One region of the Paenibacillus sp. 3LSP genome, then DNA from elsewhere that is predicted to be linked to it. Evidence: predicted binding sites of a transcription regulator. Region 1 holds the regulator's gene; each other region holds the start of a gene.
The links. The regulator LexA, encoded in region 1, represses DNA repair genes until DNA is damaged. The targets are predictions, from matches to a motif close to CGAACATATGTTCG.

Region 1 (7,927 bases):
GTCGTGTCAATCATAAGCGGGACTTTGACTTTCTTGACCACCAATTCCAGGAACTTCTTGATATCCTCCGCTTCATCCCGGTCCGGATCCTGGACGCACACGTCGACAACCTGTGCTCCGTTCTTCACTTGCGCCCGAGCGATTTCCGATGCTTCTTCGTATTTGCCCTCCACGATCAGCCGTTTAAACTTGCGTGATCCCAAAACGTTTGTTCGCTCTCCGACCAAGTAAGGTCGGTTTGCTGATTCGATATAAACCGGCTCAATACCGGAAAGTGCCGGCAAATGGCTGCCGTTCAGCTCACGCGGCCGGTAATCCTTCAGCGTGTTCGCTAATGCAGCGATATGAGCAGGCGTCGTACCGCAGCACCCGCCGGCAATATTCAGCCAACCTTGCTCGGCAAAAGCAGACATCTTCTGGGCAAGCGAATCCGGGGACTCATGGTAAGTGCCGTTTTCGTCCGGCAAACCGGCATTAGGGTGACAGCTTACCGCTGCTTTCGCTAGTCCAGACAAAGTGCGGATATGGTCACGCATGAACTCTGGTCCCGTTGCGCAGTTAAGTCCAATGGAGATCGGATTCAGATGTTCAAGCGAGATATAGAAGGCTTCGATATTTTGACCCGCCAGCGTTGTCCCCATCGGCTCGATGGTGCCGGAGATCATCAGAGGCAACGTGGTTCCAGTCTCGGTAAAAGCCCGTTTAATTCCGATACTCCCGGCTTTTACGTTCAGTGTATCCTGTGAAGTTTCCAGCATCAGCGCATCAACACCAGCTTCGATTAACGCCGTAGCTTGTTCCGCATAGCTGGCCGTCAACTCATCGAACGTCACACCGCCAGTAACGGATAAGGTCTTGGTTGTGGGTCCCAGGATGCCTACCACGTAGCGTGGATGATCCGGAGTACTATATTTTTCCGCTGCTTCAATCGCCAGCTTGGCCGCAGCCAAGTTGATTTCACGTGCCTTATGCGGAATATCATATTCAGCCAGCACGACAGATGTCGCACCGAACGTATTCGTTTCTATCAAATCAGCACCTGCCGCGAGATACTTCTCGTGGATGCCACGGATCACATCCGGACGGGTGAGCACGAGCATTTCGTTACAGCCGTCCAGCTCTTCACCGCCGAAGTCGGCTGGAGTCAGGTTTTCCTGCTGAATCATGGTGCCCATGGCGCCATCGAGGATCAATATTCGTTCTTTCATTCTGTCGAGCAGGCTTGGTTTACTCATGTCATGTCCCTCCCGTAAAACGTTAAAATATAGTTTAACAGAATAAAGCGTTGAAGAAAAGAGAGTTCCGTGAAATCTCCAAGTGAAACACTTCATTCAAGATCTTGTTATCCTATCGGTCATCCCTGAATTAAAATCCGAACAACGCTACAAATCTTTTCTTTTAAAGTTCGGAAATTCGCCTTATTAGGAGGATCAATTTAATAGAAAAGCCGCCTTCTCCAAATGGAGAACAGCAGCTCCTTTAACAAAAGCACCGATTCAGTTGTCAGCTTATTCCACCGTGAATTGCTTCGAAGGCATGGAGTGCTGATCGCGAGCCGTAACATGGGAAATCACTTCATAGGTTCCAGGTTCCTTAAAAGTATGCTCCAGCACATAGGTTCCGTTGCCGGCACTCTTCACTTGGACTTGATTGTGCTTTGCGTTATCGTCATTTGTATTCCAAAATTCGAACATAACTTCCTTCGCATCATCCACGTTCTCGCCGTTGTGGGTTACTTTGGCTGTAAACGTCACCGGTTCACCGGCCTTAGCTGCAGCTGGTGTTACGTCCAGCTCAACTTGAATCGGCTGCAGTGCCGCTTCTTCCGCTGAAGCAGACGATGATTCACTACGGCTGCATCCAGCGACAACAATGAGCGCAAGAACGATGGCAACAAGCAGCCCCGTTTTTCCCTTGATTCTCATTCAGATTTCCCCCTTCCACCGCCTAAGAATACCTTACTTCTGATTCACTACAAGCCAACTTGAGTTATGCCAACTTCGCTAAGAGGTCATGAAGTTCGGACAAATGCTTGATCTCATAATCCGGTACGATCTCACCGGTAAGTGTTTTGCCGTCTCGATTAATCCAAACGGCGGTCATACCAACACTTAGCGCACCTTTGATATCCGTCGTCAGCTTATCACCAACCATGATTCCTTCATTCGGTTCGATCCCTAACCGTTCTAAGGCGTGGCGGAAAATGGATGGATCGGGTTTGCCCTTACCGAAGTTTCCGGAGATCACAATCTCATCGAAAAAAGGCGCCAGCTCAGGCACGCCATCCAGCTTCTCCTGCTGTAAGGCTGGACATCCGTTCGTAAGTAACAGCAGTTTCACCTTGCCTTGCAATTCCTTCAACACTTGAAAAGTCTCCTCGTATACATGAGGACGGGCACGCCGTTCGCGGCCAAACTGTTCCGCCAGTTCGCCGGCCAGCTCCTCGTCATCAACGCCAAGCGCAAGCAGACCGCGCCGCCAGGATTCCTTACGATAGGTTGGAGCTAACTGCTCCAACTGGCGGAATTCCGGTTGTTCTCCAGCAGAGAATGTCGCCCATAACCCTTCAAACGGATTGATTCCAATCATCGTTGTGAAAGGATACGTTTCATAGGATTCATACAACCCCCGCGCTTCCCGGCGTACGGCTTCTTCCAATTGATCGGGGTTTAATCCATCAATTTTCGCCGCAGCGCGTTCACACGTTGCAGCAAAAGCTTCCTTTACGCTTCGCTCATCCCAGAGCAGCGTGTCATCCAGGTCAAAACATACCGCCTTGATTGCCATTCGCCCCAACCTCTCCATTCCTATCACAAGTGTATTGTATAAGGTTTATTCCTTCACCAGCTTCACATGATGGGTATCAGCATACAACTGCAGGCGTGCAGCCATTGCTTCCGTGTCAAACCGGTTACGGGTGCGGTAGAACACCCACTTCGGTTCCCGCGTCTTCGGTTCAATGACGATTTTGCTCCGGCTCACTTTGATCTTGCTGATGTTACCCGCATCCAACATCCGATCGCGGTTGAACTTCGAAGTGTACAACGAGCTCTTATTCACGCGCAAATAAGGCTTGCGCAGGAAAATCACCAGAGCCAGCACGAAATACAAAAAGATCGTTGCCCAGAACAATACCGAATTCACTTCCTCGGTATTCCCGATCAACCCGACCACGGCATACAGCAGCGCTAACAGAACCAAGGCGGTAGGCAAAATGAAGTTCCGCCCTTTAAATACGTCGCCTTCCCCATTTGCTCCAAGTGAAGTACGAGGGTTGCGCGTCCCTTGTCCGACATTGGAACCTTTGCCTTTCTTGTACATTCTTCGTTGATTGCGTTCTACTTTTCGGTCAAACGACCCCATACCTGTTCCTCCCTATTTATCTACAATCTCGATCGACTCGAGCTGTTGCCGAAAATTTCTGCGAACGTTTTGCAGATACGTTTCCCGAAGCTGGGCTCTTTCCAAGAGTTCGTCTTGCGTTAACCCTTCTTGTTTCGCTTTTCGAGCCAGCTCGTTAATCCGCTTAACCAAAGCATCAATATCCATAAATCCACCTGCTTCTTTGATATACTATGCTACCCATGATGTCTCACAGGGCATTAATTCTTACTTTGACATGAGAAAAAGAGCTTGTCAAGGCGCGGCAACCCCTGCCGTAATACCTTAAGACAAGCTCTGTTCGAATACATTGATAAACCTGTGAATTATTTTTTAACGTATGAATTATCTACTGGGCAACATCAACGTATCGCCAGCTTGAATCGCACTGCTGCTCAACCCGTTAGTCCGGATCAGCTTCTGAACATAGACCCTTGTGTCCAGTCCTTGTGGCTTATGTGCTACAGCAATTTCCCACAACGTATCTCCTGGCATAACCACGACATATTCCGGCCGATACGTTCCGTCAGCGTTGTCTGTGGAAGCAGCAAAGGCTTGTACCATTCCAGTACATGTGATGCTGAGGATGATTAAAAGCAGGACGATTTTGGACAATCTACTCTTAAGGAAGACATTCATATGTAGACTTCTCTTCACCGGACGACGAAAAGAAGGTTGTTCATAGATGCTTTGATAAGAACTATATTTCAACATTTCACCATCACTCCAAACAAGTGTTCTGTTTTACATGTATTCAATATAACACGAACATTTGTTTGATTCAATAGTTTTTTCGAACAGTTGTTCTTGTTTTTTTTAAAGTAGTTCTCTTCTCCCAAACTATTTAGAACTAATGTTTGTACGAACGGAAGTTCTATGTTATAATTTTTCCAAACGTTACTAAATGGGGTTGATCCGTAAATGTCAAAGGTATCGAGCCGGCAACAGGCTATTCTTGAGTTTATTCGCAACGAAGTACGCGCTAAGGGATATCCTCCTTCGGTCCGGGAGATCGGTGAAGCCGTCGGATTGGCTTCCAGTTCTACTGTTCACGGCCATTTAGACCGTCTGGAGAAGAAAGGATTTATCCGCCGCGACCCAACGAAACCGCGCGCCATTGAATTGCTGGGTCAAGAGGAATCGGAGAATTACAATTTATTTGCACACAGCGTGACCCGCGTTCCGATTGTTGGGAAGGTTACCGCGGGCGTGCCGATCACAGCGACAGAGAATATTGAAGATTATTTTCCGTTGCCAGAGCACTACGCAGCGGAAGGGGATGTCTTTATGCTTTCCGTGGTTGGCGACAGCATGATCGAAGCTGGAATACATAACGGGGATTATGTGATCGTCCGCCAGCAGCAGACGGCGAACAACGGAGATATCGTTGTGGCCATGACGGAGGATGACGAAGCAACGGTTAAGACGTTCTATAAAGAAAGTGACCATATTCGCCTACAGCCGGAGAATTCAACGATGGAACCGCTTCGTTTGAAGCATGTAACCATTTTGGGCAAGGTCATCGGCTTGTTCCGCGACCTGCACTAATTTGAAATCTTCCCTTTCGTAGGCCACATAAGATAAGGAAACCGAACAGGACGAAGCGATGCAGTGACTTCCGCTTCGTCCTGTTTACTTTATGGGGAACTTGATGACTTCCCCTCTTACTCCCATTCGAGGTCTAAGAAGCTCATGGGATTATAGCCGTTCTTCTCCCGGCGCCCGCGCGTACCCCACCCTAGCCCCGAACGCTCTGTGATCCACCACTGCTTTAACCGATAGCGACGACGTTGGTATCTTTTTAGTTCGGTTACTGTCATCTGCATGAACCTCCTTATATCTATAAGTTGTCCCAATTCGAGTGAAATCATGGCATTGTTTCGAAATCCAAAAGCTGTAATTCATTCGTCTTCACCATAAGAAAAAGCCAGCCCCTGCTTGAAATGCCGGGAGCTGGCTTGGCTGTGAACCCTGATTAATACAGCGTCATATATTGATCGCGTTCCCATTGGTGAACTTGGGTCCGGAAAATATCCCATTCGATCTCTTTCAATTCGTAGAAGTGAGTTAATGCGTGATCTCCCAGCGCTTCGCTGATGATTTCGCTGCGGAGCAATTCGCCGAGCGCTTCCTTCAAGTCGGATGGAAGACTTGGGATGCCTTCCTCTACCCGCTCTTCTTCAGACATCACATAGATGTTGCGATCAACCGGATCAACCAACGGAAGCTCTTTCTTAATTCCATCCAGTCCGGCTTTCAACATCACAGCCAGAGCCAAGTATGGGTTAGCAGCTGGGTCCGGGTTACGCACTTCGATCCGTGTGCTGAGACCACGGGAAGCCGGAATCCGAATCATTGGGCTGCGGTTGCTCGAAGACCAAGCCACATAGCAAGGAGCTTCATACCCAGGTACGAGACGTTTGTAGGAGTTTACGGTTGGATTCGTGATCGCTGCAAATGCGCGGGCATGCTTCAGAATACCGGCCATATAATGACGTGCTTCTTTGCTCAAGCCCAATTCATCACTTTCGTCATAGAAAGCATTGACATTGCCTTTGAACAGCGATTGGTGACAGTGCATCCCGGAGCCATTTACGCCAAACAGCGGCTTCGGCATAAACGTTGCATGGAGCCCATGTTGACGAGCAATCGTCTTAACGACCAGCTTGAACGTTTGGATTTGGTCAGCTGCTTTGATTGCATCAGCATATTTAAAGTCGATTTCATGCTGACCTGGTGCCACTTCGTGGTGAGAAGCTTCGATTTCAAAGCCCATTTCCTCCAGGGTCAATACGATTTCGCGGCGGCAGTTCTCGCCCAAATCCGTAGGAGCCAAGTCGAAGTATCCGCCTTGGTCGTTCAATTCGGTTGTAGGGTTGCCTTTATCATCGGTTTTGAACAGGAAGAATTCCGGTTCTGGACCAACGTTCATTGAAGTGTACCCCATTTCCTCAGCTTCCTTGAGCGCACGTTTCAGAATCGCGCGTGGATCGCCGGCAAACGGAGTGCCGTCAGGCATGTATACATCACAAATCAAACGTGCAACGCGATCCTCGGTCACCCAAGGGAAGATCACCCAAGTGTCCAGATCCGGGTAGAGATACATATCGGATTCCTCGATGCGGACATACCCTTCAATGGAAGAGCCGTCAAACATCATTTTGTTATCCAATGCTTTCTCCAACTGGCTGACTGGGATTTCTACATTCTTGATCGTTCCCAGCAAGTCCGTGAATTGCAAACGGATAAAGCGTACATTTTCTTCCTTAGCAATTCGCAAAATATCTTCTTTGGTGTATTGCTTGTTACTCACCCTAACCTCTCCCAACGTTTAGATTATTTTTTGAAAAACCGAGACAACTCACCTTGGAGCAAAGAAACTTGTCCCGGTTTGCTCCCTGACACCAGTTGCTGCTTCAACATCCGGTAGATCTGGGAATCTGTCATTTCCTTTCGCTTCTCTTCCGTGTCCTTCGTGATGACTGTCGCATCCTGGGACTCCCGAGACATCGGATTCATAACCTGCTTGATTCCCGCGATATTGACACCTTTGTCGATGAGACTCTTGATTTCCAGTAACCGCTCGACGTCATTCAGAGAAAACATCCGCTGATTTCCCGAGGTACGTGCGGGTACGATTAATTCATGTTGCTCGTAATATCTTATTTGTCTTGCCGTTAAATCCGTAAGTTTCATGACGATACCAATAGGAAACAAGGCCATATTTCTGCGAATTTCCTCACTCATCGCTATCAACCTTCCAGTTAGATTATCATGACCTTATCATATGTTAGTTATCCTAACATGTCAATAGATATGTTAGGATAACTTACAACAAGTTGCGGTCTTTCATCGTCTGAAGTGCGGTGAGCAGGCCAAATTTAACATGGGAATACGTTAAACCACCTTGCATATACGCGATATATGGCGCACGGATCGGAGCATCGGCAGACAATTCCAGGCTCCCTCCCTGGATAAATGTCCCGGCCGCCATGATCACCGGGTGGTCATAGCCCGGCATATCCCAAGGTTCGGGCACTACGTGGCCGTCCACAGCAGCTGCCCGTTGAATCCCCTGAACAAATGCTATTAATTGCTCTGGGGCGTCAAAGGCAATCGCCTGGATGAGATCGGTACGCCGATCCTGCCAAGCCGGCCGGCTTCGGAATCCTGCCCGCTCAAACAATGCTGCAGCCAGGATAGAGCCTTTAACGGCTTGTCCGACGATCGTTGGAGCCAGAAACAAACCTTGATAAATGCCTCGCGTCGTTCCCAGCATCGCTCCCACCTCGCTGCCAATGCCCGGTGCAGTTAACCGGTAAGATGCGAGAGTGACCAGATCCTGCCTTCCGCAAATGTATCCACCGGTTTCTGCCAAGCCGCCTCCCGGATTTTTAATCAGCGAACCAGCCATCAAATCGACACCAACCTGTGTTGGTTCCTGTTCCTCGGTAAATTCACCATAACAGTTGTCTACAAAGACGATCAGATCCGGCTTGATTGCTTTCACTTGGGCAACCATCTCACCGATCTGCTCAACGGAAAA
Region 2 (7,927 bases), on a different contig from region 1:
GACGAAGAGGCTAATGGAATACCTGAGGCCACCCGTAGATTGTTCGCTAAATTGTGAAAATGCGTCATGCCAACCTGGTCCCCTTTGGCACGTGAAGCAAACCATGCAGGAGAAACATAGTTGTCGATCAGTGATTGCGCGATGGAAGCCGGAAGCGGTGTAAAAGAGGTATTCGAATTTTGCGTTGGGCTAGACGTACGCATCGACTTGAGTTCGGCCGAGATATCGTCCAGCAATCGGTTCATCGTTTTTTTGCCTGTAGCCAGAGCCTTGTCAGGATCTTGTCTTCGCGCCGGGTCGAGTTGTTTGTGGGATGGAATAAAGACGTACGGGTTCTTGTTCCATTTGTAACAGCAATAAGCCAGATACCAGACATAGCGCTTGTACGCTTCCGTAAATTTTATGCGCCCGCCATAGCAAAATTCCACCCCGATGGCAGCATCATTGGCATCATAGCCAAATAAATCGTTGTCCGTTTTCACGTTATACAGCACGTGCCAAGCTTTTTCCGCGGGATCCGAGCCAGTGCCTGTCGGGATAATTTCAAGAATTTTTGTATCATCGATAAACACATGGGCCGAGGCTGTCCGATCCTTCAGCGAGTTGAAATAGGCATAGTGGTTGTCCGCCGTAGCCCCCGGATTCCCCGTGTCATGCGCCACAAAAAACTCCGGGGTTCCCGTCGTCAACCTCGTCCCTGGCCGGACGTTAGGCCGCTTTACAATGTATCGCCTTTCAATTTGGTACTTCTTTGTATCCATAAGCGATTTCACCCCTTCCATTTATGCTATTCCGCAAGGTTACCCCTTCGCTTGTGCACTTGTGAGGACGAATCTAGGATTTTCATCAAAAAACAAAAGAGCCTGCGATGATTTAGCAGACTCTGGTATAATTTAGCATGTACAACTGAACTTGGGTGGGACTGTATCGCCTCCGGATGGGAGGTGATGCGTATGCAATTTTCGTTTTCGGAAGTGATCATGCTAGGCATGTTTGTCCTTGCACTGCTTACTTACCTGAATAAACGAAAATAACCCGCCCAGGTTAGCGCCGAGGTGCGGGTTATTCTCTGAAGTACATTTGGAGGTTTCCCACCCAAGTGTTGTACCGGGGAGGCTGTGGCGCAGCCTCCTTGTTTCTATTGTTATCTTAGCATACTCTTCCATATACCTCAATCATACCCAAGAGCTTATTCCTCCAGCCGATCGATCCGTTTATGGGCTTGTTTTGCTGACTCTTCGACGCGGGTCAGCCGCTCGGAGAAGGCTTCAAATCGCTGGCCTTGCAGCTTCTGCTCGATTTTCATGTCGTCAATGAGTCTCTTGAGATTTACGATCTCTGTTCGTCTCATCGCCTCAGCTTCAGCCGCTTCCTCAGCTTCCCTCCGCATCGCTTTCGAGCGCCCGGCCCAGCCTAATGCTATCCCACTAATTGCCGCTAAGGCCGATGTGATCGAAGTTAGTGCAGTCATGTCCATAAATCTCACCTCTCTTAAGTTTCTTTAAGCGAAGTTTATTACCATTTTGGAAATCCCTATCTTCCTTATCTTCAATTGAGCTTGTCCAAGAAAAGTTTGGATAGAGTGTTTTCCACCCTCTTTTTTACCAATTTGGTAACCGCAACCTGATTATATGTTGCCGTTTTGGTAATGTCAAGCCACTAGATTACCGATTTGGTAATATAAATAAATTCCATTCTGACCACCTTCTCTTTACCAATTTGGCAACTTGTGCTACACTAAATGAAACGGTTAGGAAGAGGAGTAACCATGCAAACGCTAGGCGAACGAATCAAATATCTTCGTGAACTACGTCAGCTCACGCAAAAAGACCTCGCCTCCCAAGCCGAAATTTCGGTCGTGCAGCTATCTCGGTATGAGACCAACGACCGCAAGCCGGATCCGGAGGTGCTGCGTAAGATCGTTGACGCTCTGGATACCAGTGCCGATTATTTACTAGGCCGGACCAACGACCCGTCTTCAGCAGTGGAGAAAGGCATGAGCTTGTCTTTTTTCGGAGGACCTGAAGCGTATACAGCGGATGAAATCGCCATGATGGAGGCAGCTCTGAAAGCATATCGGGAGCAGAAGAAGAAGCTGCTGGACGGAGACGAATCGAAAGGCTAAATTATTCGAAGATAACGAGTTACATATAAAATCAACAAGACAACTACAACGGCCCTGATTCTAAGGGCCCTTATTTCGGACTATAGACCGAACATACATTCTCATCCAAGAGGTGACTTGAATGTTGTACGCCTATTATCGCGAGACTCATCTGGAGCAATGGATGAATACCAAATATCTGAATCACGGGATCTCATCCCCCGCCGATCTCGACATCGACCGCATCGCCGAAGCCTTCGGGATCGGGTTAGTCTATGGGAATCACCCGTCCTTTTCGGACAATGAGGAGAATGTGATTTTCTTGAACAAAATGATGCAGGCGGATCAGTCCCGGGTCGTCTTTTTCCATGAACTTTGCCATGTGCTGCGCCATGCCGGAGATCAGCGGCGGATGACTGAGCTGTTCATGCATGCCCAAGAGACCGAAGCTGAGCAGTTTGTGCTCTATGCCGCCATTCCTTTCTATATGTTCGCCAAGCTGCCGGTGCCGGATCATCGCAGCGAAGCGGTGGCTTACAGTTCCAGGTTCCCCCGGAGCTGGCAGAGCAGCGGTTGGACCAAATCCAACGGCGGGTGCTGCAGGGCAGCCTCATCGCAGCTGCCCAGGAGGCAACCCGCCGCCAGCGCGAAGCGGAGCAGAGCTGGTCGCCGGAAACCCGGCGGGTACTGTCCCAGCTGGAACGACAAATCGGAAGTCGAGGAGGGCGGTAAAGAATGCGGATTGCGGCATATTGCGATTATTATACGGACTCGATCCGTCCGCTGCAGTTAATTGTGGATCTCCAGCCAGGGGATGTGGATTGGTCGGAAACGCTGTATATCCCGGTTTCGGGACCGTTTGAGCCGTTTGCTCCCGAGGATTTTGGCGACCTGCCCTGCGTATCTGTCCTGCTGGAAGACCTCGTTCGACCTAAGCTGGAACAGGAGCCATCAGATCAAATCTCAGCTGGCGCACCGAACACATCGCCCTCCCATCCATCGCAACAGCTGCTGGGCATCCGCCTGCCGCAAATTGCTGCCCGCTGCGGCGATCCCTCGGACATCCAGCGCCTGGTGTTGCAGATGGACGAAGTCGAAGAAATTCTAGGCTATGTCATCGGTTGATTGGGATGGTCGTATTTGACAACCGGCCATTTTTGCTTGCGCAGCGCGTCCATCAGCAGCGGCCCGACATTCAGATTGCTCTCCACCAGCTGATGCGGCGTCAGCGCCATCCATTGATTGAGCGACACATCCGCAAATCGGTCACTGCGGAACATCTCCAGGAACCAGATGCTGCGGTCGCCGGTATTCTGGATATAGTGGCCATAGGCAAACGGTACATACCCTACATCCCCTGCTCTGACGTTAAAGGTACGGGCAGCGCCGTTACCGGCAAATACGGTCATCCGTCCTTTCCCGGACAAATAATATTGCCATTCATCATTGTTGGGGTGCCAATGCAGCTCTCGCATTGCACCAGGCTTAATTTCCACAAGGGCAGCCGCAATCGTCTTGGAAATGGGGAAGTTCCACGAATCCGCGATCCGTACCGTCCCGCCCGGCGTTCGAATCGGCTCTTGGGCCAGCAGGCTGTGCTTGAAGCTGAGAGGAATTTCGCCGTACGGCGATTCAATCCTTTGCGTGTCGATCGGCCCCGGAACACGGTCCTGATAAATATACACCTGCTCTTTCGGGATATGGTCGAACGCTTTTTCAGGCACGCCAAAATTCGCAGCAAGCACCTCTTTGGGCGTATGGGCAAACCAGTCGGAGATCGTCAACGTATTGAGGTCAGAGAAATTCCCGTCATCGAACACAAGCAGAAACTCGCAGCCTTCCTCCAGCCCTTGAATCGAATGGGGAATCCCCGGTGGAAAATACCACAAATCCCCCACGCCCACATCGGCGATAAAGTTCCTCCCGTCCTGATCGACCGCTGTAACCCGGGCACTACCCGAAATCATAAACGACCATTCTGCCTGCTGGTGCCAATGCAGTTCCCGCACTCCCCCGGCGTCAGACGCATATTGACCCCCGCCAGCGTCGTGGCGATGGGCAGCTCCCGAACCGTAATTTCCCGGGACCATCCCCCATGGTTCAACTGCATATGCGTATCCGAAAAAGAAAACTTCAAATTCGGAATCAATCCGTTATCGGTCACTGGAGGAACCAGCATATCGGGATTCTCGCGATCCCGCATGACGTCACGCGAGCCTGTATCGGTAGCCCCGGCGCCGTCAGCCCGTATCGGCTGAGGGATCGACGACATCGCGCCAGCTTGATTCTCCGGCTGCCTTGATTCAGATGAATCCAAATGATCCGACATTCACCATCACTCCTTATCTGGACAAGTTGTTTCTAATTTTTACCAAAACCTATTTACACAGTGAACCTATTCCCGCATGAGCAAAAATATGTAGTGATTCATTTCCACTTTTCCCATAAAAATCGACGATTTCGGAGAAAATAACGTTAAGTGCTTGATAGTTGCCTAAGCTTCTGTATAATTAAAGTTAGTAAGTTTAGTCAACAAACTAACTAGGTAAAGGGGAATCCTTGTGGAAAAACCTGTACGTCCGAATGAACCACTTGTAACTCACATTTATACGGCAGACCCATCTGCCCATGTGTATGAAGGCAAGATCTATATTTATCCATCCCATGACATCGATCATGACGGTCCAGACAACGACAACGGTGACCAATACGCCATGGAGGACTACCATGTCCTGTCGCTGGACGACTTCAACTCTCCATGCGTCGATCACGGTGAAGTCCTGCATGTGCGCGACGTCCCATGGGCCAGCAAGCAAATGTGGGCTCCGGATGCGGCTTATAAGAACAATACTTACTATCTCTACTTCCCTGCGCGGGACAAAGATGGCATCTTCCGTATCGGCGTAGCGACCAGCTCTTCGCCTGCCGGGCCTTTCAAGGCGGAAGAAAACTATATTCCAGGCAGCTTCAGCATTGATCCGGCTGTTCTCGTGGATGACGACAATCGTGCCTACATGTATTTCGGCGGACTTTGGGGCGGCCAACTGGAGAAATGGCAAACCGGCACCTTCAAGCCGGACGCAGAAGGCCCGGCACCAGATGCACCGGCGCTTGGACCACGCTTCGCCGAGCTGAGCGACGATATGCTGACCTTCAAATCCGAACCGCAGGAAATCTCGATTGTGGATGAGGATGGCAATCCGCTGTTAGCCAAAGATGAGGAGCGCCGTTATTTCGAAGGGCCATGGGTGCACAAGTACAACGGGTATTACTACTTGTCCTACTCCACCGGAACGACCCATACGCTGGTTTATGCGATCAGTAAGAACCCGCAAGGTCCGTTCGTATTTAAAGGTAAAATCCTGGAGCCAGTCATCGGCTGGACCACTCACCATTCGATCGTGCAATTCCAAGATAAATGGTACCTGTTCTACCATGACAGCTCGCTGTCCGGCGGTGTGAACCACAAACGCAGCGTTAAATATACTGAGCTGCATTACAATCCGGATGGTACCATTCAAACCATCGATCCATATAAATAAGCACAAAGAAGGAGCGCCCATCGGCTGAAGCAAGCCGGGTGGCGCTCCTCTTTTATTTTATTTCAGCTGCTCTCGGCATCGCGGTGTGCTCTGTCGATGCTTCCGCAATCTCATAAAATGCCCAATGCGACTGCGGAACGTCACGCCACACCGGAAGTACGTCGGCTCCGCCAAACAGCGGTCCCCGCTCCAATGCGCGGTTCAACACCGTCACAGCCTCGGCCCGTGTGACCAAAGCCGTTGGCCAGAACGAGCCATCAGCATATCCGCTGACGATACCCGCCGCCTGGGCCGCTCGGATCGCCTGCTCCACCCAATGACCGGCGGTGTCCGAGAAGCCTGCGCCTTGCTGCCCTGCAGCCGACTTCATCAACTTCACGGCGATTGCCGTAAGTTCCGCCCGTGTGACAGGCTGTTCTGGCTTGAAGCTGCCATCGGCATAGCCTTGCATCAAGCCCATTCTGGACGCTTTGGCAATCGCCTCAGCGGCCCAATGACCTGCCGGAACATCGCTGAAGCGAATCGTCTGGCCCGCTTCCTTCATTTCCATCGCCTTGACTAACATGGCGGCCATCTCCGCGCGAGTGATCGGGTTCTCCGGTTTAAACAAACCACCGGGATAACCGCTGATATAGGCCTTATGCATAGAGGTTAACGCTGAGTCCGAGTTCACTAGAGCGAAGATGCTGAAATGATCGACGGTGAATTTCAGCCCTTTGCCGCTCGCTAACGGAACAATTTCTCCCGTCAGGAACTCCGTTGTTCCGTCGGAATGCTCGACGTACACACCGAGTTTAATCAGGTCTACTTCATCTGCCATCCCCGTTAACGGCAGAACAAGCTCGACCTCCCGGTTTTGCAAATTCGTCTCGATTTGAACCGGGCGGCCGATAATTGTAACTTCATTACCTCCTGTAGCCGTAAGCACAACCTCAGCCTGGTTCGCGCGCCCTTCGATTTCCTTGGTTTGGGCGGCTGCTTTTACCGGCTGGATCGTCATCGTCACATCACTGCTTGCCCCCTGCAAGGAAGCTGCCGGAATCGTGATCTCCCCGTTTACGGTTCGAAATTGCAAGTCAAGTCCACGCCCCGTGAGCAAGGAAATGACGTCGCGGGCAAGCGAAAGCTTGATGGTGCTCACTTCATCCTTCGCATCCGGGATCATCAGACTCAGCGAAGCGGCGCCTTCTTCCGCCAATTTGTTAATCGCTTCCCGAAGCTTAGCATCGGCCGTCAACTTGATTTCATCCTGCTTCGAGCCATCAGCTGCGGTCGTCCGAACGATGTCGACCGGGATAGGACTGGATGGATCGCGGATAATTTCCGGTTCCACTGGACGGCTAGGCGGCGTTGACGGTCCAGATGGAGACGAAGGCGGGTTCGTCGGATTGGTTGGCGTTGTTGGCGGCGTCGAACCCGAAGCGACGTGGAAGATCAGCTGATCGACCAGCATCAGCTCGCCGGATTTTTTCACCACTTTGATTGTATGTTCACCAGCCGGCAGGTTGGCGATGCTGAACAACGGTTGCTGAGCGCTGCGGGTCTCGGCATAGGCGTCTACCGTCGCTTTCAGCTGTCCGTCGATGTACACCTCCATTTCCCCTTGAGCCGGGCCAGCAGGCATTCGCAAATCGATGCCGGTGCCCTTAAACGTATACTCGAAGAAATCGCCATTCATCTCGGTGGAATGCACGTCATCGTAGTAATCTCCCTTGATGTGGAACGTCAGCTTCAAGCTTCCCGCCGGTTGAGCGGCGAGGTATTCCTTCTTGATCGTCACCTGGTTCCCCTCTACGGTGTAGTCTGTGCCCTCAACCAACGGCGTCTCACCGTTTTGGATGCTGCTGAGATTTTCGATGCCGCTAAGCACTTCTACTTGGATGTCCTCCTGAGCGGACAGCGTTTTATCAAAAGTCGCTTCGGTGCGGTTTATCAGGTCAGGAATTTGCACCCTGAACGCATCCAATAGCATAAATCGGCCTGATTTCTTCACCAGCTTGATCGTATGCAGGCTGTTGGACAATCCGGATACACTGTAGACAGCTTGCATCGCCTGTCTAACGTCGGCATGGGTATCCACGGTACCTACAAATGCGCCATCCAGATACACATCCACCTCTCCCTGGGACGGATCGATTTCAGTGATGTACTGGATTCCGGTGCCCTTAAACGTATACTCCAGAAAATCACCGTTGGTCTCGGCAAAATGCACATCATCCATGTAATCCCCAAAGTTCCGACCACCGTTGCGATTCCAGGACCCCGTGTAACGAATGCCGGG
Region 3 (7,927 bases), on a different contig from region 1:
ATGAATCTCCAGCAGGACTGGATGGTGAAGAACTCCGGGCTGTATCGGATGAGTGAATATAAGGACCGTGAGGGCCTGGAACAGCTGATGGATACGCCAAATGATACCACCTGGATGTTAACGCCGTCCTCCTGGTTTTATAGCGAGGAGAATGCGGATTCAGCACCTTGCCATTACAGCATCAGCCTGATCAAGAAGCTGCCGGTCTCCAGCTTGCATAAATACGGACTGGCATTGGCCAATTTTCCTGCCTGCAGCCTGCAAGACGTTGTGGCGACGGACGTTCAGACCGAGGACCTGGTGATTGTCGCAGATGAGCACGGGCAAATCCTGATGCATCCTGATCCTTCATGGATCGGCCGTCAGCTGGAGGAAACCGGATGGGAGGATACCTCCTTGCTCGCGGACGAAACTCATCCCTCCGGGCAATTTCAGACGCACATCGGCAAGAAAGCTTATGCCGTCACCTACTTGCGCTCCCAGCTGAACGGATGGATGTATCTATCAGTCACCTCCATCGGCAGCCTGACCCGGGAAGCCGGCAAAATTGGACTGTTCACCTTCTATGTCTGCCTGTTTATGCTGGTGTTGTCGGTCGGGCTGGCCTGGTTCGGCTCACGCCGGATGTACTCGCCGATCGAACGCCTTCTGCATCTCATCGGCCGGCGCAAAACCGATGTCCGCCGGACCCATGCCGATGAGTTTGAACTCATTGGTGAAGAGTATGATCGTTTGTTCCAGTCCAAATCGCAGCTTGAAACGGAAGTTCGGCAGCATATCCGACAAGTGCGGGCGTTCTCCTTGATTGAAGCGTTTCAAGGGCGCTACACCAAAAGCCAATTACTAGAGAAGCTCGAACAGTACGGCTACCAGGAGCAGATCCGCGCTTGGCGAACGATGACGGTGTTTACCTTAGCCCTGGATTTTACGGAGGATTCAGCCTATGGCAAAAAGGATCTTAACCTGCTGCTGTTCGCCGCGCAAAATATCATCGAGGAGTTGCTGGATCCCCGCAGCCGGTTCACCCCGGTGATTATGGACCAAACCATCGTGACGTTGATCGGAAGTGCTGAAGAGGAGCCTGATTCGTTCCACCAAACCGTATATACTTGGACGGAGAAGCTGCAGCACGAAATCCATCTATGCCTGAAAGTCCATGTCAGCATTGGTCTAAGCTTGTCATTTCAGTCCATCTCAAAACTGCCCATCGCTTACCGCGAGGGGATGGAGGCATTAAAATATCGGATGAAGCTCGGGACGGGGGTCATTATTCAATACGAGAACCTCAACTCCGGCAAGCATGTCCTGAACGTGAACTATCCGACGCATAAGGAAAACGAGCTGCTAGACGCCATTAAGCTGGCGGAAACGGAGAAGGCCAAGGAAGTGAATGCGCGGCTGTTCAACTCCATGTTCAACCAAGAGCTGACGCCGCAGGAATATCAAATCCCGCTGACCCGCCTGCTGAATAATTTGCTGGTAATGATGCAGGAAGCGGGGATCGCCTTGCACCAGATCCGGCCTGCAGGCAGCGGTTCTTTGTTTGAAGAGATGTTTGGGCTGCACACCAAAGCAGAAATCGAGGATTGGTTCTGGACGACGGTCATTCACCCGATGATCCGCATCTTTCATAACCGGCAAAACGCCCAGTACCAAAATATTTCGGAGAAAATTATCGATTTGATTCACCACGAGTACGACACCGATTTAACCCTGGAGGCTTGCGCCGCCCGTCTTCATTACAACGCGAACTACATCAGCAGCATTTTTCGGAAAGAAACGGGCTGCTCCTTCAGCGAGTACCTCACGATGTACCGCTTCAAGATGGCGAAAGAATGGCTGCGCAATACGGAAATGCCCGTCAAGGAGATCGCGGCCAAGCTGAGATACAACAACTCGCAGAACTTTATCCGCTCCTTCCGTAAGATAGAGGGGATGACACCGGGGCAGTATCGGGAAGGTGCAGCAGCGCATTCGCCGGGGAGCATTCGGAAATCGATGTAAGGCTGCGGCGGGGGCCCGGAGGTATAAATGGGCCGGGGCTTTTGCAGGATTATCCCGTTTGATCAGGAACCCGCAACCCGCTTGATGACCGCCTATCACTGCACCTGCTTTCTCCCTTCACTTCACCTTGCCCGCTCCCGGCTTATAGCTTCCTGAACGAAAGGGATAATCGTGGCAAGAGGCGTACGAAGCGGAGGGAAGTTAGCCCTCGGCATTCACTTGCTGCAATGGAATCGAAACGTATTCTTCATATCCCACTTGAGTTTTGGAGCTTGCATTTGAAGGGGGCTTGTCCTTCGATTCGATATAAAACTGCATGATCTGAAAAGCAACCTCCAGTTGTCCGCGATTTGCTTCTGAGGTGAGCTTGTGGACCGTCGAAGGCAGCACTTCAGGACAGCCGCTCGTACAAAGGACGGTCAGATCCACGTCCAGTCCTCGTGAGGCGTTCGCAACAAGCATGCCAACAAACTCGTTGATCACAATCCCGGCGCCCCCTCGAAACCGCGCCAGAAAATCGGGCAAATGGTCCACGTTGTCCGCTGTGAGCACGAAAATGGCTTCCGGTTCGAGTTCTGCCGCATCCATGATGATCTTCATCGTGTTCTCATTCGTGAAGTCATCCAACACCAGAAAGCGCCGTGCGGTCGCGGCCGATTGCTCTCTCCATAAGGTAAACGCCTTGCGGTAATCCATCACAACTTTATGAAACAGCGGATCGTCGATATGGGTATCGAGCAGTACGATCGGAACCCCAAAGCTAAAATGGACGGAAATGTCCCGGAAGACGTCCTGCTTCACTCCGGCCAACAGCACCCCATCCACCTCCCGCTGCCGGATGATCTCTGGATTGGGCCGCAAGGCGTCCATCCCCAGCACAAGCAGGTGATAGCCTGCCTGATTGCAGAGCATCTCCATCCGTTCAGCTAATCTGCCGTAATAGAGCTGCTTCCATAACCCGTCCCGCTCGCTGCGGCAGAAGAGCAAGGCCACCATGCCGGATTTCCCCCGGACAAGCGAACGTGCCGCAAGGCTAGGGATATAATTTAGCTTCTTCGCGGCTTCCAACACACGGCAGCGCGTTTCATCCGTAATTTTCTGGTTGTCCACATGATTTAAAATGTAACTAACCGTTGCCACCGAAACCTTCGCTTCACGGGCAATATCCTTCAAGGTTGCTTTTTTCACGGCCAACACCTCATCAAATCTCTAGCACTTTGGTAGGATGATACCATATCCCGGAAGGGAATCGCTACTGCCTTGGTCCATAAAGGATTAGGCAGTTGGGTCATCCTCCCACTCCTCCACGATGAAATGCAGACGAACCGGCTCGGAGGTGTCAAAGCGTCGGCTCGTTGCCCTGCGCTCATGGAATCCAAAGCCTCGCGATACCTTCACATCAAATACCAGGTCTCTAGGCAGCAAGAAGCTCCCCTGATAGAACCCGTCTCGAACTTTCGGGATTTCGAACCCCGCGTGAATTCGAGCATCCGCCAGGGTAGACGGTGGAACGGTCACGCTGATTTCAACTTGCACGTGCTCGGACAAGTCCGGGATCACCTCGATGCTCGTCAGTGCGGTAAGCCCGCCGAAGCTGACCGTTACATCAGCTTTCCCTTCGGCCTGCGGAACGATCAAGCCGTCCGGTCCCACCGTCAGCACTTCCGGACAGTCCACCGTATAGTCTGCCTTGAGTAAACTCATTTCGAAGCCTGTGTCGCAGGTCACTTGGGGATAGAGCCAAACCCGATGCCCTTGCAGCCCCACTTGTCTTCTCCCGTCCAGCCTGATACTGCGCGGGCGTCCCATCTCGCCAAACAGATACAGCAGCGGGGAGTGCAACCGTCTGGCCCAAGCGACTTGGGAGTGGCCCGCCGCCTCATCAAGTAAAAACATCAAATCCTCGCCCGGCGCAAAACCGCTTTGGATCAATTCATCCACAAACGCCCGGACGTGACGAGGCATGATCAGCCCCTCCGCACCGCCGATATCGACCCAAACGCGCAGCGCGGGCGGTTTGACCGGGAAGGAATGGTATATTTTTTGCTCGCGTACCGGTTCAAGATGGTTCATATGGTCCCTTGGTTCATTCACCACCGCATGCACCAGAAAAGGCGACAGGATCGCCACCTGTCCAAAGATGTCCGGACGACGAAAAGCGATATGATAAGAGACAAGTCCGCCCGCAGAAGAACCGATGATCGCCGTATGCTCCCGGTCCGTTAATGTCCGAAACTTAGCATCGATCATCGGCTTCAGCTCCTCAATGAGAAACCTTTCGTACAGATCCCCTTTACAAGTCGTATTGAAAGCTTCTCGAACTCCCGGATGATCATGGAAATACTCCGAGCCCCGTTGATCCTCAATGGACGATACCGCCACGATAATCACTTCTTCCATCCGACCTTCCCGGCTTAACCGCTCGGCCGTTAGGTGCATCTCCCAAGAGTCTCCCTTAGAATCAGACGCAAACATATGCTGTCCATCCTGCGCATAAAGCACCGGGTACCGACGATGCTCCGCTTCCGCATAAGAAGTAGGCAAATAGACATAAACCTCCCGAGCATTGCCCAAAAACCTGGAGTACACATTAGCAAGTGTAACGATTTCCGCTCCCATTCGTAACCATCCCTTCGGCAAGCAAATTTAACTTAAACGATTAATGTTCTAAACTTAAACGTTTAAGTTAAGTTGATATTAGGCTGGCTCTGGGGATTTGTCAACACGATCTCTCACAACAATGAGCAAAAAAAGAGCTCTCGATCACCATAAAGGTCAATCAAGAGCTCTTGTTCGTTAAAAATCGATGCGGTCGAGAGGACTCGAACCTCCACGGGGGGTTAGCCCACACGGACCTGAACCGTGCGCGTCTGCCAATTCCGCCACGACCGCATAGTCGATATCGTACAAAATCATATTTTGCAGCGACAAGATAGATCATACCACGCCCTGCATTGAGAAGTCAATGGAAAAGTTTCATGGGACCCCTTGATTAAAAACGTTGCGCGGGGGTATGATAGGAACATAAGTTCGCGTAAAGGAGTGTTGTTCCATGGCCGTTCCCGGCATCAAGGAAGAAGAACTGGCGCTCATCAAGAGCGCGCTGCTGCTCGGTTTCTTACAGAAGGTATTCGAGCGGGACGCCCGAATTCTCGAACAAAGCGGGCTGCTGAAGAGCCCGGAAGCTTACGTCGATCTCATCCGCGGCGGCGAGCGCCGTGTCGCGTTGGTCCTCTCGGAGATTCAAGGCAAATTCCGCGAACGGAACATTGAAATCGAACGGATTCGTCAAGACGAGAACGGCATTCAGGCGGACTACCGCTGCCGGGGATACCATGGCAAGATGCGGATTTTGTGGGCCGGCTTGCAGCGTGAGGTGTCCACCCGGATGCGCGCCTATCTTGGCAGCGGGGGCGCATCCGCCAAGGAGCGGGCTATCCTCCGAAACCGCCAGCCGGGAAGTGGCGACGTCTCCTCCCCTGCAAGCTGCGGCAAAAAAGGGACCCTTTAAGGGGGAATGAATCCCCTGTTCATTCATCATGATCAGCCCATTTTTCCAGAAAATGTTGCAACAACTTTTTGCGAGCTCTCGCCAGCCGCTGGCTGACAACAGCTTCTCCCAGATTCAACTCCTTACTGATTTCACGATACGATTTTCCAGAGAGATAAAACAATAGCAATACGGTCTTATAGTCTGACTTTAATTCGCTGAGAGCCAAATAAAGCAATTCAATTTTCACTTTGGTCTCAACTTCACTTGCAACACTGACTTCGTTTCGAACTTTTGCATATATACTATCGCATATATAGCCAACCATCCGATGGCCGTTATTCCATTTTCTTAGGAAATCAATGGCGGTGTTCCGGGCAACCCGCCTAATCCAACCTGGTATATTTTCATCTGATTGTAGTCGTGGCCCATGTTTGACTGCCTTAATAAACGCTTCTTGTGTAATGTCCTTAGTTAGTTCATGATCATCGCTTATGGAAAAAATATCCTTGTGGACAAACTGAGAAAAAGAACGATAGACCCATTCTTGTGTAGCGACATCCATATCGTGAATGGGGCATCGTAACAGTTTAAACCACCGTTCCAAAGAAAATCCCCTCCGAGCTACCAATGAGCGAGCAAGTTGGTTTCTTACCACTTTTCAGTCTCGAATCATATGATAAACATCACATATTTAGAGTATATCATTCATTGGGAGAAAAGGGAATTTTATCCTAGCAAAATAGTAAAAATGCCTTCCTAGCCATTAGTAGTCGGCTGAACGGCATATCCCGTCTTCTATTCATAAAAACTGCTTGGCCATATAAGCTACGATCATACCTATAAGAAATATGGCAGAAACGCTGGTCCACTTTTTGTCGTTTTCAATGTCCCTTATACGTAATATCCAGAATACAATTAAAAATATGACTTTCCCCCAAATAGGCACATAAGGAAATGTTAGTCCCATTGTAAGCGCAATCGCTTTTACCCCTATCTCAATAGCAACTTTTATTTTCATTTATTGTTCCACCCCACGACCGTTTTATCTAAACAAAATTCGTTCATTCAGAATTAAGTCATTGCGTTTTAGCTGGGTACCATCCACAACCAGCGGGACAGAAGGGCCTCTAAATTCTTCGTTTTTCCCCTCGGTCTTCTTGATCGCATGAATGTGAAGGTGTGGCTCTGTGCTGTAACCCGAATTTCCAACCTTGCCAATCTTTTGTCCTGCCTCAACAAGGTCTCCTTCCTTTATTTGAATGCTTCCCTTTTTTAAATGAAGCAGTAGGATATAAAAATCTTTATATTCAATGACGACCATATTGGATCTCGTTGACAGAGGACCGGTTTTAAAAGCATCACTCATCCCATCAACTACTTTTACCACTTTCCCATAGACGGGACTATATACCGGCTCACTGTAAATCACGTAATCATCCAAATTCCGAGACATCAAAAAATTCCTTTTGCTGATCCCCCATATATTCAATTTGACAATATCGATTGCGTATTTTTGGGACGGATACTCATAATGATAGTTCAATGCACTTGAATTACCGCCATGTGAGATACTGTATATCCCGCCTCTTAACGGGAATTTTATCTGAACAGCCTCCCTATTAGACTGGCTGTCGAAGAAAACTGTTGTAACTCGCAAGACTGTTACCACCACAAGTAAAATTCCTGGAATGATTAAAAGCCATCGCAGAAAGGACAGGAATGGCGGACGTTTCTTATATTCCCATGATATTCCTCTATGTCTCCAAAACGAGACCAGGATAGCAATGGGCAAAAAGCACATCATCGCTATACGTAGATATTGACTGATAAGGGACCAATCGGTATACATCAACATCAACACTGACCAAAAAAACGAGAATGAACCGAATATCAGCCAATTCTTCCAGATTTTGAAGCGCATAACAAGTAAAATAATATTAAGTATAAGAGGCACGAAGAACGCTTTGCAAACTACCAAAACTATATTCATCTTGTCCCCACCATATCCACTATGTGTTCAATTCTTTAGCAACCCTGGTACGAAATGCTGGGTCCGAAAAGATTTTACCGATAAACAGTTGCATCTTCTTCCTCAACCAGATGAGCTCAGTTCCTGTTGGTTCATGAATAAGCAACGCTAACGCTAATCGGTTCTTTTGTTTATCCTCTACGTAAAAAACATTGTTTAATATGGATATGCTTGCCCCCCCCTTACTTAGTACTTTCTCAAAAGGAGATGCTTCTTTCACTTCCCGCTCCATCAAACGCATGAATAGTTTTTGGGCTACTTCATCGAACCATTTCTGCCGCTGCAACCTCTCCAGAAGTGTCCCATATAAATTGGCCGTCGCAGAAGGCATCCTGCTGGATTCGCTAAGTTGCAGTTTTCGATTATAGATAGATTTCCGATTGTATTTAACAATAAATTCC
Region 4 (7,927 bases), on a different contig from region 1:
TCAGCGTGTAATAGCGTTGAATAACTTCCATACAAAACGAGTGGAGCGTCGTGATCGAAGCGCGCCCTAACATGGCCAGCTGATGGTTCAAGTACTCGTTGCCCGGGTCCTTGGCTAATTCCTTCTCCAGCGCTTCCGTGATCCGACCCCGCATCTCCGCAGCGGCGGCTTTGGTAAACGTAGCCACCAGCAGCCGCTCCACGCTCAGCGGCTGTTCGCGGTCCGTCAGCTTGCGGATAATCCGCTCGACGAGCACCGCTGTCTTGCCGGACCCAGCGGCTGCGGCCACCAGCATGTCACCGCCGGACAAGGCGATCGCCCGCCATTGGTCATCACTCCAGTAACTTCCAGCTGGTTTTGGTTTCGTCGGGATGGTCATGAAGGGTTCGCCTCCTTTCCGCGCTCCTGTCCGAGGAGCTGCCAAATTTCGTTTTTGCCCGGTTTGCCGAGGACGTGATATGCGTTGCCGTCCAATGCTTCCTCAAAGCGGCACACCGGTTTGTAGGGACAAAACGTACAAGCCGTCTCCAGGCCAAGTCGATATGGGGCAATCTGCACGTCACCGTCGGTGATGCGCGTGCCAATCTCCGTAATCGTCCGTCGTACAGAACCCAGCAGCGTATCCCACTGCTCCGGCGTTGCAACCGAGGCGCTGCTGTAGAAGCCGCCATCCGCCTTAATGGCCACCGGAATGATATCGGAATAGCCTTTTTCCAGTTGGGCATCCATCTTCGCGATCACATCCCGGTCTGCGAGCAGCAAGCCCTTCATCTTGAATCGCTTTAGCAGCTCCTGCTGCGCCTGCTCCGCACTCATGCCGTTGCTGCTTTGCAGCAGCGGGTTATGCACATGGAAATACAACGTGCCGGCAGGAAGGGCAGGCTGCCCCAGCCAGGCTTCCGCCGAGGACAGCAGAACGTCCAGATAGGTGAGCATTTGTAGAGATAAGCCGTAATACACTTCGTGCAGCTTTAGGTCGGTCTGACTCGACTTGTAGTCGATGACCCGCAAGAGCAGGCCTTGTTCGCCTTCCGCCATATCCACACGGTCAATCCGGCCGACGATTTCCATCACGCAGCCGTTGGGCAGCTCAAACGTCAGCGGAGGCAAGGGCCGCCCTGGTCCAAAATCCAGCTCCAGGCCAACCGGCTCGAAGCTGCCGCGACGCGCTTGCTCGCCAAGGATTAACGAAGCCCGACCGACGATCGCTTTCAGCTTGCGGGAAATATAACCGTAGCGCTTGGAGCTAAGCAGGATTTCGCCCTGCAGCTTAGGTGCCAACTCATCAACAGCCGAATTGGCGGCCTGAATCGCTTCCTCTGGCGTAAGGCTGCCCCAGCTGCGGTTTTGCGACTTGAAGGTGATCGCCATCTGACTGAGCGCCGCATGGAACAGCTGTCCGATATCCGGCGCTTGCAGTCGGTAAAGCTGGCGTTCCTTCAGCTTCAGCCCATGTGAAGCGAAGTGCGCGAACGGACAAGCCGAGAACTGTTCCATCCGCGATACGCTTGTCCGCAGCCGTTTGCCGTAAAGCCGTCGGCTCGTTGCCGGCGTCAAACCGCGCACCCGGTTACGATAATCCAGCGAGGTCAGCAGGCGAGCCGTTTTGCTTTCCCATTCCGGTCGGGACTTGTACCATTCCAGCACACGCCACCACAGCGGCGAAATGGACTCTCCCGTCTTCCACAGTCGCAGCTGACCGATTAAGGCGTTTAGCGTCGGACCCGGATGAGAGACGTATTCAAGCTGAGAAGCGAACGGATCGGTGGAGCTGCTGACAGGCCCCGGCGCTAATAGCAGCGGCTGCTCCTTTAGTCCCGGGAAGATCCGCTTCACATGCCGGATCACCTCCGATGGTAAAAGTGCCCCCCCCTCACCATCGGCAGCGGGGTAGCTTAACCAGAGCGAACGGCTTGCCCCGGACAACGCTTCGTAGATGAGGAAACGTTCATCCAACAGCTTGCGGGCCAGCCCCGGAGCCAGCTCCAAGCCAAGCTCCGCCAGTCGCTCCCGCTCCTGCTCGCTGAGCACCCCCTCCTCTTGCAAATTGGCTGGCATGATTCCTTCATTAATGCCAAGCAAGAACAGATGCTTGACCTGCCCCGAACGCGTCCGCTCCGTACTCCCGATCAGCACCTGGTCGAGCGAAGGCGGCACCAGCGACACCTTCAGCTCCTTGAGCCCGGTCTCCAGCACGCCGGCAAAGAGCTCCAGCTCCAACGGCTCGTCCCCCATCATCTCTACGATCTGGTCAAGCACGTCCAATACCGCGCCCCATAATTGGCGATGCTCCATCGCCTGACGCGGCTTACCTTCGCGAACCATTTGGTGTGCCAACACATCCAGGCGCTGGGCGGCTTCCACCCGCTCCAGCAAATGGTACACTGCCGCACACATATCTTCTGCGTTCTTCGCCTTACGGATTTCTTTCTCAAAAGCGGTCAAAGGGCCGGCGACCGCAGCGCGGCACCGCTCCAACAGCTGCAGCTGCTCCATGGCTTTCGTGGATGCCGACGTTTGATCCTCCAGCTCCAGCGACAGGCTGGGCGCCGATTTCCAAGGACGGCCGTCAAACCATCGATAACCTTGGATTCCGCTCGCCAGAGCATAATTCTCCAGCACATCCATATGTTCACGCGTCAGACTGCCGTCCAGCGGCAGAAGAAATTCGCTTTTCACGCAGCGAAATACGTCTTCGTATCTCCAAAACCCAAGCACAACGTCCAGCGCCGCCCGAATAAACTCGATCATGGGGTGATACAGCATGCTTGTTTTCTGGTCAAGGAAATAAGGGATCCCGTATGCTTCCATCGTTGGAGCAAGCAGTTCTTCATAATCCCCTAAGTTGCGCACCAAGAGCGCCATGTCCCGCCAGCGCACACCTTCTTCCCGGGCGAGACGCACCATCTCACGTGCCGCCCCTTCGACCTCGGCTCGCCGGCTGGCCGCCCGGTGCAGAGACAAGGCATTCTCTAAATCTTTAGGCGGCTCAGACTTCGGCCATGGCGAACGTCGCTCGTAAGCCGACTCCAAGTATGAAAGCGTCTCGCTCTCCCGAAACCGCGGGAACGGGCGAGCTTCCAGCAGCTCCGGCGGCAGCACCTCAATCCCCTCTTCTGCAGCCAGTCGGCTCAGCTTCACGAAGGCAGATGCAGGGGTATAGAACAGGTTAAGTTCATGCGGCTGATTTCCATCGTTGTATACTCGGTCTAATGTCAGTGAGACCGTAACCGAAGCCGCCGTTTTCAGCAGCGCGAGAATCGCAGTATATTCCTGAGGGGTAAACGTATGAAACCCGTCAATCCAAATTTCCGCCCCGCGCAAATAAGCCGACTCGCTGGCCCCCTGCGCCAGCTTGACGACATGGTCCTCGTTGTCGATGTACAAGCGGGACAGTTCTTCGTCATACTCCGCGAACAGGAGGCTCAAATCGTGCATTTTATCTTTTAATAAAGGAGACTCCCCTTCGATCTGCTCCAGAAGATGATAATGCTCCTGCAAAGTGGAGAAATCCACGTTATATTTCTTCATTTCCGTATACAGCCCGGCGATCCGGTCAATTAATCCGAGCTGGTCTCCGCCGTGTCCAAACAGCTTCAACTCGTCTTTGCGGCGGCGCATGAGCTTGTACAGCAGCATTTTCTTGCCTTCATCATCGATCGGCACCAATGCCGCACCTCCGGTTTCCTGCATGACGCGCAGCGCCAATCGACGAAATCCTAACACCTGAGTGCGTACTGTACCGTGCAGTCCCGGGGCCGTAGCGATCCGCTGCTCGATCTGAAACGTGCCTTGCTCCGGGGTTAAAATAATGAGCGGCGGACCCATCGGTTGCTCCCGCAGCTTGGAGGTCACCCGGTCAAGAATGAGGCTTGTTTTGCCGCTGCCGGAGCGGCCGAGTATAAACTGTAAAGACATGGAAATCCCTCCTACGACGGACAATTCGTTAAGTTCCAGTATAGCATAAATACGATCAAACATTCGCATCTTCTTCCGTCACAAAAACAGCCTCGCACCGCGAAAGCTCGCGAAACGAGGCTGTAATTCAATTATATTCAATTTTATAACGCGTGTTTGCTGCGCACTTCGAAAATGGCAAATTTCAGGTAATGTCCTTCGTCCACCCCAAGAATTTGCGGGTGGTCCTTACCGGCTGCCCGCCATTCCACAAGACGCAGTACTTTGCCCGCATCCTCCGCTGCCTCAAGAATCGTCTCCAGGAACAGATCCGGACGCATATGGTAAGAGCAGCTGGCCGTGACCAAATAGCCGCCTTCATTTACCAGCTTCATGCCGTGCAGGTTAATGTCTTTATAGCCGCGAACGGCGCCTTTGACCGCCGCTTTCGTCTTGGCGAACGCCGGTGGATCGAGGATCACGACGTCCCACGTCCGCCCGCCGCCGGCGGTCAAAGGCACGGAAGTATCGACCTTAGCGTCCTGGGCAGCCCGCCGTGCCCGTTCCTCCAAGCCCTTTACCTGGCTGCGCAGATAGTCAAACGCATCAGCCACCACAAATTCGACGCGATCGGTGAACCCATTCAGTTCCACGTTCCGCTTCGCACTTTCTATCGCATGCTCGGAGATGTCAAGGCAAGTGACCTTTTTGGCTCCATATTTGCAAGCATGCAAGGTGAAGCTTCCGGTATGCGAGAAGCATTCCAGCACGGTAGCTCCATCCCAGTACGGGAAGGTGACTTCTTTACCGTTCCGGTTAACCGGTGCGAGACGCACACCGCCGTCTTCCGTGGGCAGCTCCTGCAGCGAAATGCCGCTGCGGCCACCCCAGCCGGTCATCAACGGCTTGATGGACGCCCGGTTTTCCCGCTGGTCGAAGAAATACCCGGTTTTTTGCCCCTGCTCGATATCCACCTCGATCTTAAGCCCGTTCTCTGAAACGATCACATGGCGCGGCGGCTGGCCAAAGATCGACCCTTTCACCTGCTCCAAGCCTTCCATTTCCCGGACACCTACATCACTGCGTTCATAGATGCCAACGGGGTGCATCACTTCGGACAACGCCTCTACGATCTGCTCCCGACAGCGGTCCATCCCCAGTGTAAGCAGTTGTACTACCAACACGTCACCAAATTTGTCCACAATCAGCCCCGGCAAAAAGTCGGCCTCTCCGTATACGAAACGGTAAGCGTCCTCCTTCACGAACCGTTCCCGATGCTTCAAGCATTCCTGAAACCTACGGACAAAAAAGGCCTTGTCCATCGCCTCCAACGGTGTATACGACACGATGCGGACAGTAATTTGTGAAGCCGGGTTGTAATACCCGGTGGCCAGATAACGGTTCCGGTGATCAACCACCTCAACCAAATCGCCCGGTTTCACCTCTCCTTCCAATCGTTCGATTTCATTTTTGAAGATCCAAGGATGTCCTTTTTCCACCCGTTTCTTGCGGCTGCGTTGCAATATGACCCTTGCCACTTAATCCTTCACTCCTCATTTTAAATATGACTCACGACGCCTAAAGCACCGCTGCGACCGGGACGGTTCGTCAGCCTGACTGGCATGGAAGTTGTCCGACCGTCATATATGTAACTTGTACGATTATCGCTTGTCTGCATTTGACAGATCATCCGGGGAGGGAGGTTGCCAGCATGTTTCATGAGATTTTGTTTCCTGTGACGTTTGGCTTCGCCCTGTTCCTGTTCGGCATGAAGGTCATGGAGGCGGCCCTGCACGCATGGGCAGGTCCACGACTGATTGGTGTTCTTCACCGGACGACGCGGACACCTTGGACCGGCCTTGTATCGAGCACCTTCATCACGGCCGTCTTACAGAGCAGCACCGCTGTAACCGTCATGACAATTGGCCTGGTTAACGCCCGCCTGTTGTCCTATGCACGGACGCTCGGCATTATTCTGGGAGGGAATATCGGAACCTGCCTGACCACAGAACTGCTTGCCCTTAATATAGCCAAGCTGGGAGTCCCCATGCTGATCGTTTCGTTCACGTTATGGGCCGCCGCCGTGCTGGCAGGCGAAATGTTGCCAAACTATATCCAACGCCGCATCCCCTGGTTGCTGCCCTTGCAGTATGCTGCCCTGGCTATCGCCGGCTTCAGCCTCGTTATGATCGCCATCCGTTTTATGCAGTCGATTGGTCCGGCGCTGGAAGAGCGCGGCGTGATCTCCTGGCTGCTGGAGCATGCCACCGGCAGCCTGTTGTGGGGCGCCTTTGCCGGCGCTATCCTGACGGCGATCATTCATAGCAGTGCTGCCGTCGTCGCCATGACGATGGGACTCGCCGCCAGTGGTGCCTTGCCGGTCGAATTTGGCATCGCCATGGTTATCGGCTCCAACGTAGGCACCTGTGTCACGGCGGTCATCGCCGCCATCAGCGGCACCCGAGCTGGCCGCTTCGTCGCATGGTCGCATGTAACGCTCAACGTATTGGGAGCAGTCTTGTTCTTGCCGCTAGTTCCGCTGCTGCAAGGGGCGGCAGCCTGGTTAACCAGCGATCTTTCAGCGCAAATCGCTCACACGCAGACGATTTTTAATGTGGTCTGCTCCTTGCTGGCGCTGCCGTTCTGCTATTTGCCAATCTGGTCCAAGCTGGACCCGCCTGAAGACCTGGATCATCACGCCGGCCCCCTCCTTCCGAATGCGAAGGCATCTAAATAGCCGCAAAAATGCAGTTATTTTCCCCGATATTCTCCCATCTCCTCAATATCGCAGAAAACAACTGCACCGTATTAGTTCTCCGGCTCGATCCCCAGCATTTGCAAGGCCTTCTCTAAGATGAAGTCGTTATTGTCATATCCCGCCTTGCGTTGCTGACGCCAAGCCTCCTGCGGCTCGTACCAGGACACGCTGCGGATCTCCTCAAGCTGAGGACGGAGGGCACCGCTTTGCCATTCTACCAGGTAATAATGGACTTCTTTTTCCACGGAGCCGAGTTTGGGATGATGGTAAGTATATGCGATGATATCAATCAATTTATTAATCCGGCCCACAATGCCGGTTTCTTCCAAAATTTCGCGCAGCGCCGTTTGTTCCACGGTTTCTCCCGGTTCCCGCTTCCCTTTCGGAAACGATATCTTGCCATAACGATCGGTAATCAGTTGCACTTGCAGCCGTCCGTCTTGGATGCGATAAACGACGCCTCCAGCAGAGATTTCTTTGAATGGCATTCTGGCTGTACCTCCTTTATTTTACCCAAGCCTCCCAATGGACTGAGGCGCTTCTGTTCGCTGTTCCCTTCAGGATATGCCGTCTTCGGCGCTGGGCGAGAAATTGTTGACGCCCGTTGTTATTTGTTAATTATAGGTGCATCGCACTCATACTTCCAAATTACCCGTATGTAACAACAAGGATTTCAACCCCAATCAGGGTGAAATCCTTGACCTATGCCCGATGGCGGGCGACCTTATTAAGCTAAGGCTTGAGTGGCATCGTCCAGAACTCGAACTAACTGTCCTTCGCAGGTGTTCGCATCCGCTTTGGTCAGCTTCACGCGGCAGATTTTGCCGGTCAAGTCCGGTGTGCCCGGGAAGCGAATTTGCAGGTAGTTGTCGCTGAAGCCCGTCACGAAGCCGTCTCCGGCAGTGCCCTTCTCATCCTTCTCTGGAATGACATCCAGCACCTGACCCACGAATTTCTCCGCATAAGCCAGCTGCATTTGCTCGGACAAGTCGATCAGTTCATGCACGCGAGCATGCTTCACTTCTTCGTCGACCTGGTCCTCCATCCGCGCTGCCGGCGTACCGCTCCGCTTGGAATACGGGAACACGTGCATTTCCGAGAAGCCGATGCGTTTGATCGCTTCGAAGCCTTCACGGAACAGCTCGTCAGTTTCCCCAGGGAAGCCGACAATGATGTCAGTTGTAATCGCAACGTCCGGCATGAAATCGCGGATCATTTTGATTTTATGCTCGAATTCTTCGATCGTGTACTTTCTTCTCATCCGCTTCAGCA

Region 2: RW092_RS03270 (ImmA/IrrE family metallo-endopeptidase) is a predicted target of LexA. The motif match lies at 2,214-2,227, and genes of this name have one in related genera.
Region 3: RW092_RS06910 (YhjD family protein) is a predicted target of LexA. The motif match lies at 5,024-5,037, and genes of this name have one in related genera.
Region 4: addB (helicase-exonuclease AddAB subunit AddB) is a predicted target of LexA. The motif match lies at 3,971-3,984, and genes of this name have one in related genera.

What each region holds. Positions count from the first base shown of each region.
Region 1 is NZ_JAWDJI010000098.1:95,490-103,416, forward strand. Features, by position in the region: gene metH (methionine synthase) at 1-1,235, opposite strand, end outside; gene RW092_RS08050 (FixH family protein) at 1,509-1,925, opposite strand; gene RW092_RS08055 (HAD family hydrolase) at 1,990-2,787, opposite strand; gene RW092_RS08060 (hypothetical protein) at 2,833-3,363, opposite strand; gene RW092_RS08065 (DUF896 domain-containing protein) at 3,376-3,549, opposite strand; gene RW092_RS08070 (LysM peptidoglycan-binding domain-containing protein) at 3,727-3,945, opposite strand; gene lexA (transcriptional repressor LexA) at 4,303-4,929, shown strand; gene RW092_RS08080 (hypothetical protein) at 5,046-5,201, opposite strand; gene glnA (type I glutamate--ammonia ligase) at 5,357-6,694, opposite strand; gene RW092_RS08090 (MerR family transcriptional regulator) at 6,718-7,128, opposite strand; gene RW092_RS08095 (methionine gamma-lyase family protein) at 7,211-7,927, opposite strand, start outside.
Region 2 is NZ_JAWDJI010000052.1:1,029-8,955, forward strand. Features, by position in the region: gene RW092_RS03255 (peptidoglycan recognition protein family protein) at 1-761, opposite strand, end outside; gene RW092_RS03260 (hypothetical protein) at 1,190-1,471, opposite strand; gene RW092_RS03265 (helix-turn-helix domain-containing protein) at 1,769-2,125, shown strand; gene RW092_RS03270 (ImmA/IrrE family metallo-endopeptidase) at 2,247-2,897, shown strand; gene RW092_RS03275 (hypothetical protein) at 2,840-3,229, shown strand; partial or broken gene RW092_RS03280 (oxalate decarboxylase family bicupin) at 3,214-4,376, opposite strand; gene RW092_RS03285 (glycoside hydrolase family 43 protein) at 4,666-5,646, shown strand; gene RW092_RS03290 (X2-like carbohydrate binding domain-containing protein) at 5,699-7,927, opposite strand, start outside.
Region 3 is NZ_JAWDJI010000090.1:135-8,061, reverse strand. Features, by position in the region: gene RW092_RS06930 (helix-turn-helix domain-containing protein) at 1-2,004, shown strand, start outside; gene RW092_RS06925 (LacI family DNA-binding transcriptional regulator) at 2,206-3,192, opposite strand; gene RW092_RS06920 (alpha/beta hydrolase) at 3,280-4,623, opposite strand; tRNA gene RW092_RS06915 (tRNA-Leu) at 4,812-4,896, opposite strand; gene RW092_RS06910 (YhjD family protein) at 5,057-5,515, shown strand; gene RW092_RS06905 (RNA polymerase sigma factor) at 5,535-6,101, opposite strand; gene RW092_RS06900 (hypothetical protein) at 6,297-6,515, opposite strand; gene RW092_RS06895 (M23 family metallopeptidase) at 6,540-7,487, opposite strand; partial or broken gene RW092_RS06890 (hypothetical protein) at 7,507-7,927, opposite strand, start outside.
Region 4 is NZ_JAWDJI010000173.1:6,619-14,545, forward strand. Features, by position in the region: gene addA (helicase-exonuclease AddAB subunit AddA) at 1-379, opposite strand, end outside; gene addB (helicase-exonuclease AddAB subunit AddB) at 376-3,918, opposite strand; gene RW092_RS14590 (class I SAM-dependent rRNA methyltransferase) at 4,062-5,435, opposite strand; gene RW092_RS14595 (Na/Pi cotransporter family protein) at 5,609-6,634, shown strand; gene RW092_RS14600 (NUDIX hydrolase) at 6,706-7,143, opposite strand; gene mtaB (tRNA (N(6)-L-threonylcarbamoyladenosine(37)-C(2))-methylthiotransferase MtaB) at 7,383-7,927, opposite strand, start outside.